Regions from separate parts of the Isoptericola sp. NPDC060185 genome, predicted to be linked through region 2. Evidence: predicted binding sites of a transcription regulator. Region 2 holds the regulator's gene; each other region holds the start of a gene.
What was found. Region 2 encodes LexA, which represses DNA repair genes until DNA is damaged. Its sites were predicted from a motif close to TCGAACANNTGTTCGA; they were not measured.
Positions count from the first base shown of each region.

Region 1 (3,944 bases), on a different contig from region 2:
TGCGGCGCTGGCTGCGCAACCCTCACCTGGACCTGCGCCCCGAGCTGGAGGAGGCCTTCGCCGACCTCCGACGCGCTGCGATCGCCCCCTTCCCGCACACCGACGACCAGCTCGCTGCCGCGACCGAGGTCCCGGTGACCGACGACAACGGCGCCCGAGCAGGTCGTGCCGACCGCGACGCCCCCGACGGCGACGGCGCCGACGCTGCCGGAACGGGTGTCGACCGTGCCGACCGTGCCGACCATGCCGACCGTGGCCGTACGACGACCACGGGCACCGACGGCCGACGTGTCGTCGTCACCGTGTTGGAGCCGGGTGCGGGGCCGGACGACGTGGCCCGCGCCGTCCGCGACGCCCTCTTGTGACCGCGCGCCTCTGACCGCACGCTGGAATGCGCCTGTGGCATCCTGCGTTGTGCAGGACGCCGCCGGGACCTCCGGCGGTAGACAACACGCACGTACGTGCTCCGGGGTCGGTGAAATTCCGAGCCGGCGGTGACAGCCCGCGACCCGGCCTCCTCTGCTCTACGCAGGTGGGGCCGGCTGACCTGGTGAGATTCCAGGGCCGACGGTCAAAGTCCGGATGGGAGGAAGCACGTGCGGCACGCGCCCGGTCACGGGTGGGTGCCGCCGGGCGTCGTGTCGTCGACGGCGGGCCCCGGGCCCGGCCTCGGCGGCCGTCAGCCCTCACCCCGGACGCCGCACCCTCGGACCGGGAGAGTGAACGATGGACGCGATCGACGCGTTCTTCAACGCCACGCTGACCATCGGCGACCAGCACATGTCGTGGCGCGAGATCGTCGGCAACGGCTTCGGCCTGGCGTCCGCGCTGGGCGGCATGCGCCGCAAGGTGTGGGCCTGGCCCGTCGGCATCGTCGGGAACCTGCTCCTGTTCACGGTGTTCATGGGCTCGTGGTTCGGCGACTCCAGCCGTGCGGACATGCTCGGCCAGGCGGGCCGCCAGGTGATGTTCCTGATCGTGTCGGTCTACGGCTGGGTGCAGTGGCGACGGACCCAGCGCGCGGCACTCGACGTCCGCGCGGACGGTCGGATCCCCGCCGACGGCGGCACCGCGGTGCACCCCCACTGGGCGTCCTGGCGGGAGCGCGTCGGGATCGTGGTCGTGATGGTGGGCGGCACCCTCCTGCTCACCCCGCTGTTCCGCGCGCTCGGCTCGTACGAGCCGGTGTGGTCGGACGCCTGGATCTTCATGGGATCCCTGATCGCCACGTACGGCATGGCCAAGGGCTGGGTCGAGTTCTGGCTGGTCTGGGTGGCGGTGGACCTCGTGGGCGTGCCGCTGCTCTGGTCGGCGCAGTACTACGCGACCGCCCTGATGTACGTGTTCTACGGCGCGTTCACGCTGACGGGCTTCTTCGTCTGGTGGCGCGTGAACCGTCGCGAGAAGGCCGGCGCGGACTCGACGATCGCGGCCTGAGCCCCGGGGCGCGCGGCCCGGCACGCCGGTCACGTCGCCCCCCGCGGGCAGGCGACGATCGGCCGGCCATGCCGGTCGCGAAACACCCATCCGGCCTCCGGGGTGCCCGCACGCCCACCTGGTGCGGGCTCCGCGTCCCATCGCATGGTGATGCCCCGAGAGTCGACGACATCGTGGTGGTGCCAGCACAGCAGGGCCGCGTTCTCGACGGAGGTCCGCCCGCCGTCCACCCAGTGCGTGACGGCATGGTGCACCTCGCACCGTTGCGGCGGCTCGTCACAGCCCGGCCACGAGCAGTGACGGTCGCGGGCGATCACGGCGCGCCGCAACTGCCCCGTGACGGTGCGCCGCGACCGCCCGACGTCCAGCACCGTCGAGTCCGCACCGAACACCACCCGGGTCACCTCGCTGTCGCAGGCCAGGCGGCGCAGCAAGGAGGGCGGCAGCGGTGCGTCATGGTCGGGGAACGTCGGGAGCGAGTCCTGCTCGGGGCCGGCAAGCCGCCGCGGGTCGATCCCGGCGGGCGTGCCCGCGGTCGCGCCGCCCTCGCCGGCCCGGGTCACGACGAGACCGTCGGCCCCGTCCGCACCGCGAACCTCACGGGCCAGCGCCTGCAGCTCGGTGAACGACACCGAGACCTGGAGGTGCGGGCGCACGGACGCCCCGGAACCGACCGCCGCATTGTCGAGGGCGATGCGCGCGAGGTCCGCGAGGCCCTGCCCGCGCCGCTGGGTGGGCGTCCGCGGGTCGTCGGCCGCCGGACGTCCGACCACCGCGTCGAGCGCCGCGCGCACCGCCTGGCCGTGCTCCAGCGTGAGGAACCCGGCGACGTGGTAGCCGTCCCAGGTGGGCGAGACCTCCAGGAACTCCTTCTCCCGCGCCCGGGCGTACCCGCGCTCGTCCGACTCCGGGTCCGCGACGTGCGCGAACCGCTTCACGAGACGGCGGAACTGCCCCGCCGACCGGCGATCGGCGAGCGAGACGAGCAGCTCCTCCCCCGTGGGGCCGGCCGGGACGCCCGGCACCGGCCCTGGCTCCTCCGGGGCATCAGCCTCCGGCGACGGCTGGACGACGGCGGCCGCAAGCGCTGCGCGTCGTGCCTCGGACGTGGGCGCGACGTCGACCATCGCGCGCACGTGGTCGGCGCCGATCTCCCCGGCCAGGGCCGCCGACGCCGTCGCGGGGAGCACGTCGCGCAGGGTGCGTGTCGTCCGCACGTCCCGGTGGGCGGTGGCCGGGGACACCCCCTCGGCGAGGGCGAGCCAATGGGCGAAGGAGCGCGCGCCGTCGACCGCCCACCACCCCTCGCCCTCCACCACGGGCAGGACGCGCAGGCGTGCGGCGTCGAGGCGCTGCCCGAGCGCGCGCAGCGTCCGGGAGACGTCCGCGGCCGAGCGACCGTCGAGCTCGCCGAGCCCGCCCTCCAGTACCGCCGCCGCGAGGCGGTCCACGCCCGCCGCGACGAGCACCAGGGCCGACGTGACGTCGTCGGCGCCCGACCTGGGCGCGGGAAGCGTCGCGTCGGCACGATCCAGCACGTCGATCATCGGTCCCCCTCCCCTCCGTCCGCCACGTGCCGGGTCGTTCGCCCGGCACGGACGACGCTATCGAACGCATGTTCGAAGAATGAAGGGCTCGTGCCGCGCCGCCGCCGTCCACAGGCAGCCCGCAGCGTCCGCGCGGTGCGCCGCCGTCGGGCGCCCTCTGCCTGTTCGCTCAGAGCGAACCTGCCCGCGGGCAAGGACACGGACTAGGGACCGCGCCCGGCGCCCGGCGTCCGGTGGTCACGAGTGCCGACGGATCGTCGATCCCCGCGCCACTCTCGCGCTCTGCACCCCGCACCCTGGACTCTCCGCGCCCCGGTCCGCGAGGATCGACGGGTGATCATCGCGGAGGACCTGCTGCTGCTCGCGTACGACGACGCCTCGGGCCGACCGCGGCTCGACCGCCTGCAGCTGGACTACCGACTGGCCGGCGCCCTGCTCGTCGAGCTCGCCCTGGACGGCCGGGTCGAGGTCACCACGACCGCGGGCGCGGACGCCGCCGGCCGGCGGGTGGGGGCAGGCCGGGTCACCGTGCTCGACGCGTCCCCCACGGGGCACCCGGCGCTCGACCACGCCCTGGCCTTCGCGCAGACCCGGCCCCGCACGCCGAAGAGCCTCGTCGCGCCGCTGGCCAAGGGGCTGCGCACGCAGCTGCTGACCGGGCTCGCGGAGCGCGGGGTGCTGCGGCGCGAGGACGAGACGGTCTTCTGGGTCTTCCCGACGACGTCCTGGCCCGCCGCCGACGCCACCCACGAGACGCAGCTGCGCGCGACGTGCCGCGACGTGCTGCTCGGCGGCCGCGACCCCGACGCCCGGACCGCAGCGCTGCTCGCGATGGCGAACGGCTCCCCGCTGGTCCGCGGGCTCGTCCCGCCCCAGGACCGGCGACGGGCGGAGGCGCGCGCGAAGGAGCTCGCCTCGCGGAGCTGGGCGAGCGCCGCGGTGAAGAAGGCCGTGGACGAG
Region 1 covers NZ_JBHWYY010000004.1:17,807-21,750, forward strand. The annotation lists gene ACFWDO_RS02455 (TetR family transcriptional regulator) at 1-365, shown strand, start outside; FMN riboswitch at 458-600, shown strand; gene ACFWDO_RS02460 (nicotinamide riboside transporter PnuC) at 727-1,437, shown strand; gene ACFWDO_RS02465 (DUF222 domain-containing protein) at 1,467-2,984, opposite strand; gene ACFWDO_RS02470 (GPP34 family phosphoprotein) at 3,318-3,944, shown strand, end outside.
Region 1: a site for LexA is predicted at 3,045-3,060, ahead of ACFWDO_RS02465 (DUF222 domain-containing protein). Genes of this name have one in related genera too.

Region 2 (3,944 bases):
GACGACGTCGAGGTGTGCCGCGGAGCCGACGTCGTGGCCGTCACCGCCGGCGCCAAGCAGAAGCCGGGCCAGAGTCGCCTGGACCTGGCCGAGGCGACGGTGGGCCTCACCCGCACGATCCTGCCGCGGCTGCTGGAGGTCGCGCCGGACGCGATCTACCTCATGGTGACCAACCCCGTCGACGTGGTGACGTACGCGGCGCAGGAGATCAGCGGCCTGCCGGCCGAGCGGGTGTTCGGCAGCGGCACGGTCCTGGACTCCTCCCGGCTGCGCGACGCGCTCGCCCGCCACTGCGGGGTCGCGGTCGGCAACGTGCACGCGAACATCGCGGGCGAGCACGGCGACTCGGAGATCGTGCTGTGGAGCTCGGCGACGATCGCCGGGGTGCCGCTGCTGGACTGGCGCCCCTTCCGTGGTCGGCCGCCGCTCGACGAGCCCGCCCGGCACCGGATCGCCACGGACGTCGTGGAGTCGGCCTACCGGGTCATCGCCGGCAAGGGGGCCACCAACTACGCCGTGGGCCTGGCAGCCACCCGCATCATCGAGGCGGTCCTGAACGACGAGCACCGCGTGATGAACGTGTCGTCCCGCCTGGACGGCTTCTACGGCATCAGCGACGTCTGCCTCTCGGTGCCGTCCCTGGTGGACCGGCGCGGCGTGGCGGAGACGATCGACACCCCGCTGTCCGACGACGAGGTCGCCGGCCTGCGGGCGTCGGCCGAGGGCATGCGCGAGGTGCAGCGCCGGCTCGGGTTCTGACCCGCGACGCGGCCCTGACGCGACTAACCCCCGGCCCGCACGGGCCGGGGGTTCGTCGCGCCGTCGGGGTGCGGCGTCGCGCTCAGAGGCTGCGGAGCACGGCCACCACCCGGCCGAGCACCTGGGCGTCGTCGCCCGGGATGGGGGAGTAGGCGGCATTCTGCGGCATGAGCCACGTGTGCCCGCCGGACTGCTTGAACGTCTTGACCGTCGCCTCGCCGTCGATCATGGCGGCGACGACCTCGCCGTTCTCCGCGACCGGCTGGCTGCGGACGACCACCCAGTCGCCGTCGCAGATGGCCGCGTCGACCATCGAGTCGCCCGCCACCTTGAGCAGGAACAGCTCGCCGTCGCCCACGACCTGGCGGGGGAGCGGGAAGACGTCCTCGACGACCTGCTCGGCGAGGATCGGGCCGCCCGCCGCGATCCGGCCCACGAGCGGGACGTAGGACGGGGCCTCGGCGGGCTGTGCGTCGGAGCCCGCGACCGAGCCGGCGGCGAACCCCGGGGTGCGCGGCGCGAACGCCGGGGTCCCGCCGTCGGTCGCGGCGGGTGCCTCGGGGTCGACGACCTCGATCGCGCGGGGCCGGTTCGGGTCACGGCGCAGGAAGCCCTTGCGCTCCAGCGTCGTCAGCTGATGCTTGACGGACGAGGGGCTGGCGAGACCCACGGCCTCGCCGATCTCCCGCATGGTCGGGGGGTAGCCGCGGTCCTCGACGGAGCGGCGGATCGTCTCGAGCACACGGCGCTGGCGCGGCGTGAGCCGGTCGGCCGCCGGGGCGATCTCGCTCACCGAGGCGAGCGCCGTCTCCGCTGTCGACGTGTCCTCAGGGGTCTCCTGCTGCGCCGGCCACGGCGTGGCAACCGTCGTGGACGCCGGGGCGTGGTCCCGTCCGCTGGTCATCGCGTTCTCCGTCCTGCAGGGGCGCGGCCCGCTGACGGGCCGATGAAATCCGACAAACCTTCCATCGCGCTGCTGGTCACTCTAGGCCAGTTCCGGCCCGACATCAAACATCTGTTCGATCAGGCCTCGACCGTGTCGTCGTGACGTGGTACACCTAGTACAGCCGTTCGACGTACAGGTGTTCGACGAACGGCTGTTCGACGGCAGTCGCCCGACCGGCGGCGACGCGACGTGAACCGGAGGTAGGACGATGCAGAACGCGCCCAGCACCACCGAAGCTCCGGGGTTCCTCGGGCTCGGCGGCCTCCGGCTCACGCGACGCGGGCGTGTCGTGGTCGCCGCGCTCGTCCTTCTCGTCCTCGTCGGCGCGGGCCTGGTCGGCCAGCGCGCGGTGGCGGACGCTCCCGGGTCGGGCGTGGAGGTCCGGCTCCACACGGTCCAGCCGGGCGAGACGCTGTGGCAGTACGCCCGCGCGGTCCGGGACTCGGGCGAGGACCTGCGCGACGTCGTCGCGGACCTCCGCCAGCTGAACGGCCTCACGACGGCGGAGCTGCAGGCCGGTCAGGTGGTGCTCCTGCCCGAGGACTGAGGGCGCGCGGCACGACCCGGCGCCGCGAAGATGCGAGGATGGACCCTGCTTGCGCCGGGCGCGGCGTCCCGCATACCTTGTCGGGCAGCCGGGCGCCGGTCCGGAGCCGAGCGCAGGAGACCAGCGATGCACTGCCCGTTCTGCCGCCACGAGGACTCGCGAGTCATCGACTCGCGCACCTCCGACGACGGTTCGTCGATCCGCCGACGGCGGCAGTGCCCGGCGTGCCAGCGCCGCTTCACCACGATCGAGACGGCGAGCCTGTCGGTCGCCAAGCGTTCCGGCGTGACCGAGCCGTTCAGCCGCGACAAGGTGGTCGCGGGCGTGCGCAAGGCGTGCCAGGGCCGGCCCGTGAGCTCCGACGACCTGGCTCTGCTGGCGCAACGGGTCGAGGAGACGCTGCGTGCGTCGGGCCGCCCCGAGATCGAGGCGAACGAGGTCGGGCTGGCCATCCTCGGGCCCCTGCGCGAGCTGGACGAGGTCGCCTACCTGCGATTCGCGAGCGTGTACCAGTCATTCGAGTCCCTGGAGGACTTCGAGAGCGCGATCACGTCCCTGCGGGCGGAGCGCGAGGCGCGGGCCGAGGACGCGGGGCAGGACGAGGACGTCGAGACGGGTGGCGCCGAGCCCGCGGTCGCCGGCCGGGACGCGTCGCGCTGAGGCGAGGCCCCTCCCGGGGTCCCCGAGCCGCCTCGCGGCGCCGGGTTCGCCCGCTCCGGGCGAAATGCCCTTGGCGCGACGCGCGGGGGTGGAGCATGCTGGACGGCACCAGGTGCTGCGCGGTCCGCCGTGCGAGCACGTCCACCCCGACGACGACGAGGTGATCGTGATGACGACGGACGACTCCAGGGCGGCCAAGCCCAGCGAGGACACGAAGGCGCGCTTCCGGGAGGCGCTGGAGCGGAAGAACGCCGCCAGCCACCCGACCGCCGGCAAGGACGGCAACACCGGCCAGGTGCACGGCTCGGAGACCTCCGGCCCGGTGCAGAAGATGTTCCGCCGCAAGTCCGGCTGAGCGGGCCGGTCCCACCACGACGCGAGGGCGTCCCCGGAGTCCCGGGGACGCCCTCGGCGCGTGTCGGCGGGTGTGCCCGTCGCGTCAGCCCGCGGCGGGGCCGGGCGGGAACTCGGGCCGCTCGAAGGCGTCGCGGATGCGCAGGCGGATCGTGGACGGCATGGCCTGCAGCTTGGCCGACGCGCCGCGCTGGGTGACGTCGGAGATGTCCGTGACGACGTAGCCGACCTCGCCGCGGGTGGCGAGCATCTGCGCCTCGATGTTGGCGCCGTGGTCCGCGAAGACCTGGTTCACCGCGGCGAGGACGCCCGGGACGTTGCGGTGCAGCAGCATGATGCGGCCCACGCCGGTGTGCGCGAGCTGCAGGTTCGGCAGGTTGACGGACAGGGTGGTGGACCCGGTCGCCATGAAGTCGCGGAGCTTCTTCGACACGAACTCTCCGATGGCCTCCTGCGCCTCCTCCGTGGAGCCGCCGACGTGCGGCGTGAGGATGACGTTCGGCAGGCCGCGCAGCGGGGAGGTGAACCCGTCACCGCGCTTCTTCGGCTCGGTGGGGAAGACGTCGACGGCGGCGCCGCCCAGGTGGCCGGACAGGATGTGCTGCCGCAGGGCCTCGACGTCGACCACGAACCCGCGCGAGAGGTTGAGGAAGATCGCGCCCGGCTTCATCCCCGCGA
Region 2 covers NZ_JBHWYY010000016.1:47,608-51,551, forward strand. The annotation lists gene ACFWDO_RS08325 (L-lactate dehydrogenase) at 1-759, shown strand, start outside; gene lexA (transcriptional repressor LexA) at 842-1,663, opposite strand; gene ACFWDO_RS08335 (LysM peptidoglycan-binding domain-containing protein) at 1,914-2,252, shown strand; gene nrdR (transcriptional regulator NrdR) at 2,379-2,912, shown strand; gene ACFWDO_RS08345 (DUF5302 domain-containing protein) at 3,082-3,267, shown strand; gene serA (phosphoglycerate dehydrogenase) at 3,352-3,944, opposite strand, start outside.

Region 3 (3,944 bases), on a different contig from region 2:
GCACATGCCCGACGACGCGACGGTCTGCCGCTGCAACGGCGTCACCAAGCACGACGTCGCGTCGTGCGTCGCCGACGGCGCGACGACCACCGACGAGGTCGTGCACGCGACCCGCGCGACGACCGGGTGCGGCAGCTGCCGGGACGCCGTGTGCGGGCTGGTGGACTGGCTCGCGGCGGCCCGGCCCGACGACGCCGACCGGGACGTCGACCGGGTGGCCGGGCGCCGCTAGACCACGAGGCCGGCCGCCGCACCGGCGACGACGAGACCGATCACGAGGGCGGTGATGACGACGAACGGCGTGTCCGACCGGCGGGCGAAGTGCCTGAGCATCAGCACCAGCCGGACGAGCGGCAGCAGGACGAGGGCGGCGCAGCCGGCGGTCAGGGCGACCGTCGACGGCAGGCGGGCGCCGGCGGCGAGGAGGACGACGCCGACGACCAGGAGCGCCACGGCCGCGGCGGTGCCCCCGCGCATGAGGGTCGCGAGGCGGCCGGCGAGAGCCCGGTCGTGGCCCGCGGGGGTCGTGTCGTCGCTCATGCCAGCCCCGCCCCGCCGACCCCGCAGGCGTGGAGGACCATCGGCACGCTCAGGGCGAGCAGCACCGCGGTGAACACGAGGCGGAGCCCTGGGCCCGCGACCCGCACCAGGACGCGCGCGCCCACGACCGAGCCGGCGACCGAGCCCAGGACGACGGGGGCAGCGAGCTCGAGGTCGAGGGTCCCCGAGACGAGGTACGCGGCCGCGGCGCCGCAGGCGGTGACGCCGATCATGAGGTTGGCGGTCGCGGACGACACCTTGATCGGCAGCCGCATGGCCGCGTCCATCGCCGGGATCTTCAGCACGCCGCTGCCGATGCCCAGGAGCGCCGAGAGCGTCCCGGCGCCGAACATGAAGGTCATCCCGAGCGGCAGCCGGGCGACCTGATAGGCGACGGCCGACCCGTCGCGGTCGGTGTAGGTGGCGCCCAGGGCGAGGCGGTCGCGCCGGACGGACGGCGCCGCCGGGCGGGCGCGCCGGCCCGTGAGCATCTGGACCGCCGACACCAGCAGGACGGCCGCGAAGACGCCGTACAGGAAGGACTCGGGGAGCGACCCGACCAGGAAGACGCCCGCCACGGCCCCGAGGGCCGTGGCGGACTCGAGCACGACCGCGAGCCTGAGGTTGGTCAGCCCCGCGGCGAGGAACTGGGGCGCGCCGGCGCACGAGCAGGCGATCACCGAGACCAGGCCGACCGCGACGGCGACGGGGAACGACGCGTGGGCGTACAGGGTCAGCAGCGGCACGACGAAGATCCCGCCGGCCATCCCCAGGGCGCTGCCCAGGGCGCCCGCCGCGAGGGATCCCACCAGCAGCACCGCGAACTGGTCGGGCGTCACGGTGTGCCCCCGGCCGCGGTGTCCGCGCGGGGGAGGCGGGTGGTGAACGTGATCGTGTCGCCGCGGTAGTGCAGCACCTCGAAGTCCACCGGGCGGCCGCCCGTCGTCGTCGAGGTGCGCTCGATCCTGAGCACCGCGCTGCCCTCGGGGACGTCGAGGGCCTGCGCCACGACCGGGTCCGCGACGCTCGCCCGCAGGGCATACGTCGCCTCGGCCAGCGGCGTGCCGTGCCGCTGCTCCAGGAGCGTGAAGATCGGCTCGTTCTCGAGGTCGTCCTGCGCCACCAGCCGCCCGAGGTCCGGGGGGAGGTAGGTCTGGTCGAAGGAGATCGGGAGCCCCGCCGCCAGCCGGACGCGGTCGATGTGAGTCACGGTCGCCCCGACGGGGAGGTCGAGGGCGGCGCGCACCTCGGCCGACGCCGGTACTTCCTCGACGGCGAGGACCCGCGCGCGGGTGGGCAGCCCGTGACGCTCCATGTCCTCGACGAACCCGGTCAGGGCGGTGAGGGGCTGGCTGATCTGCGGCGTCGTGACGTACGTGCCGCGGCCCTGCCGCGTGACGACCAGGCCCCGGGACACCAGGTTCTGGACGGCGCGTCGCACCGTGATCCGGCTGACGCCGAACTGCTCCACCAGGGCGTCCTCCGTGGGGAGCTGGTCGCCCGGGTGCAGGTCGACCCCCCAGCGAGCGAGGAGGGCGTTCTCGACCTGGGCGTACAGCGGCGTGCCGGCGGAGGGGAGCATGTCGGGAGTCTAGGTCATGTCGTTATAACAACTGGTCGCCTGACCGGATGCGTGATGCGAACGTGTGTTCGAAGAGGTGTCGGTGGCGGGTGGTTGAGTGCTCGTATGGCCACCCCGTCCAGTACCGCCGCTTCGCGGCTTGATGCTGCGCTGGACCGGACGGCGGACGAGCAGGCGGCGGTGAACGCGGCGGCGGGTCGGCGCACGGTCGCGCTCGGGCAGGTGCTGGCGGCGGCGCGGGTGGAGCCGGAGGCGTTGCTCGACGTCGAGGTGGAGCGGGTCGCGTCGGCGACGACGCAACGACGTGGTTCGGTCGCGCACCGGGCGCTGGTCGCGGAGGTCGCGTGCGCGCTCGGGGTGAGCGAGCACGTCGCGGCCGGCTGGCTCGCGGACGCCGACGTCCTGGCCTCGAAGGCGATCGCCACCCTGGAGGCGTTGTGCGCGGGGACGATCTCCTACCAGCACGCCGCGAAGATGGCGGACGCGGTCGCAGGCCTGCCCCCGAGCGTCGCGGGGCGGGTCGAGCGCGCGGTCCTGGGCCGGGCCCCCGGCATGACGGCGGCACGGTTCGGCGCGCTCGTCCGCGCCGCCCGCGACCGCCTGCACCCCGTCCCGGCGGAGGTGCGGCATCAGGCCGCCGCGCTGAAGGCGGACGTGTGGGTCGACGACGGCGCCGACGGGATGTCCTGGCTGACCGCGCACCTGCCGACGCCCGTCGCGCGCGCCGTCTACGACCGCCTGCACCGCACCGCCACGAGAGCGAAGACGACCGGTGACCCGCGCGGCATCGGGCAGCTGCGCGCCGCGACCCTGGCCGCGCTCCTCCTCGACGACCACCCCGTGACAGATGAGCACAGCACGTACGAGCACGAGCACCGCGCGGACGTCGCGGGGCCAACAGGCGGAGCCGCCGGCCCGGAGAACCTGCCGGGAACGCCGCCGGACAGCACACCGGAAACGACACCAGGATCAGCACCAGGGACCGCACCACGAGGTCTGCCAGACGACCTACCGGACCTGCCCGATCCGCTCGCCACGCTGGCGCGCACCGTCCGGCCCGTGGTGCACGTGACCGTCCCGATCACCACCCTCACCGGCACCAGCGAGAGTCCGGGCCTGCTGGACGGCACCATCCCCATCGACGCGGAGACCGCACGCCACCTCACCGCCCGCGCCCCCACCCTGCGACGCCTGCTCACCGACCCCGTCACCGGCGCGATGCTCACCGTCGACCGACGCTCCTACGTCGTGCCCGCCGACCTACGCGCCTTCCTCACCCAACGCGACCTCACCTGCCGGTTCCCCGGCTGCCGCATCCCCGCACGCCGCTGCGACCTCGACCACACCACCGCCTGGGAGCACGGCGGCACCACCGACGCCACCAACCTCGCCGCACTGTGCCGCCGTCACCACACGTTGAAGCACGAGTCCCGATGGACCGTCGAACACCTCCACGACCGGCCGGGCGGCCGGCCCGGCACCGGCGTCCTGGCCTGGACCTCACCCCGCGGCCGCACCTACCTCACCGAGCCCGGATCCGCCGACCACACCCTCGACCACCTCGACGCCTGGGCCACCGAGACACAGCACCTCGCCGAGCAACTGCCCGCGCAACTGCCCGCGCAACGCCCGGTCCCGTCGACGGACGACACGGTCGGACCGGGACCGGCACCAGACATGGTCCCGGCCCGGGACGACGGCGACCCGCCCTTCTGACCGACGCGGCGAGGTGCCGGCCGTCAGGCGTCCAGGCGGTACGGCAGGCCGAGCGCCTCCCGGAGCGCGGCGGCGTAGGGCACCCGCTCGGCGGGCGGGGCCCAGC
Region 3 covers NZ_JBHWYY010000012.1:67,064-71,007, forward strand. The annotation lists gene ACFWDO_RS07010 (FAD-dependent oxidoreductase) at 1-232, shown strand, start outside; gene ACFWDO_RS07015 (hypothetical protein) at 229-540, opposite strand; gene ACFWDO_RS07020 (sulfite exporter TauE/SafE family protein) at 537-1,379, opposite strand; gene ACFWDO_RS07025 (GntR family transcriptional regulator) at 1,376-2,122, opposite strand; gene ACFWDO_RS07030 (DUF222 domain-containing protein) at 2,228-3,838, shown strand; gene ACFWDO_RS07035 (HIT family protein) at 3,862-3,944, opposite strand, start outside.
Region 3: a site for LexA is predicted at 2,179-2,194, ahead of ACFWDO_RS07030 (DUF222 domain-containing protein). Genes of this name have one in related genera too.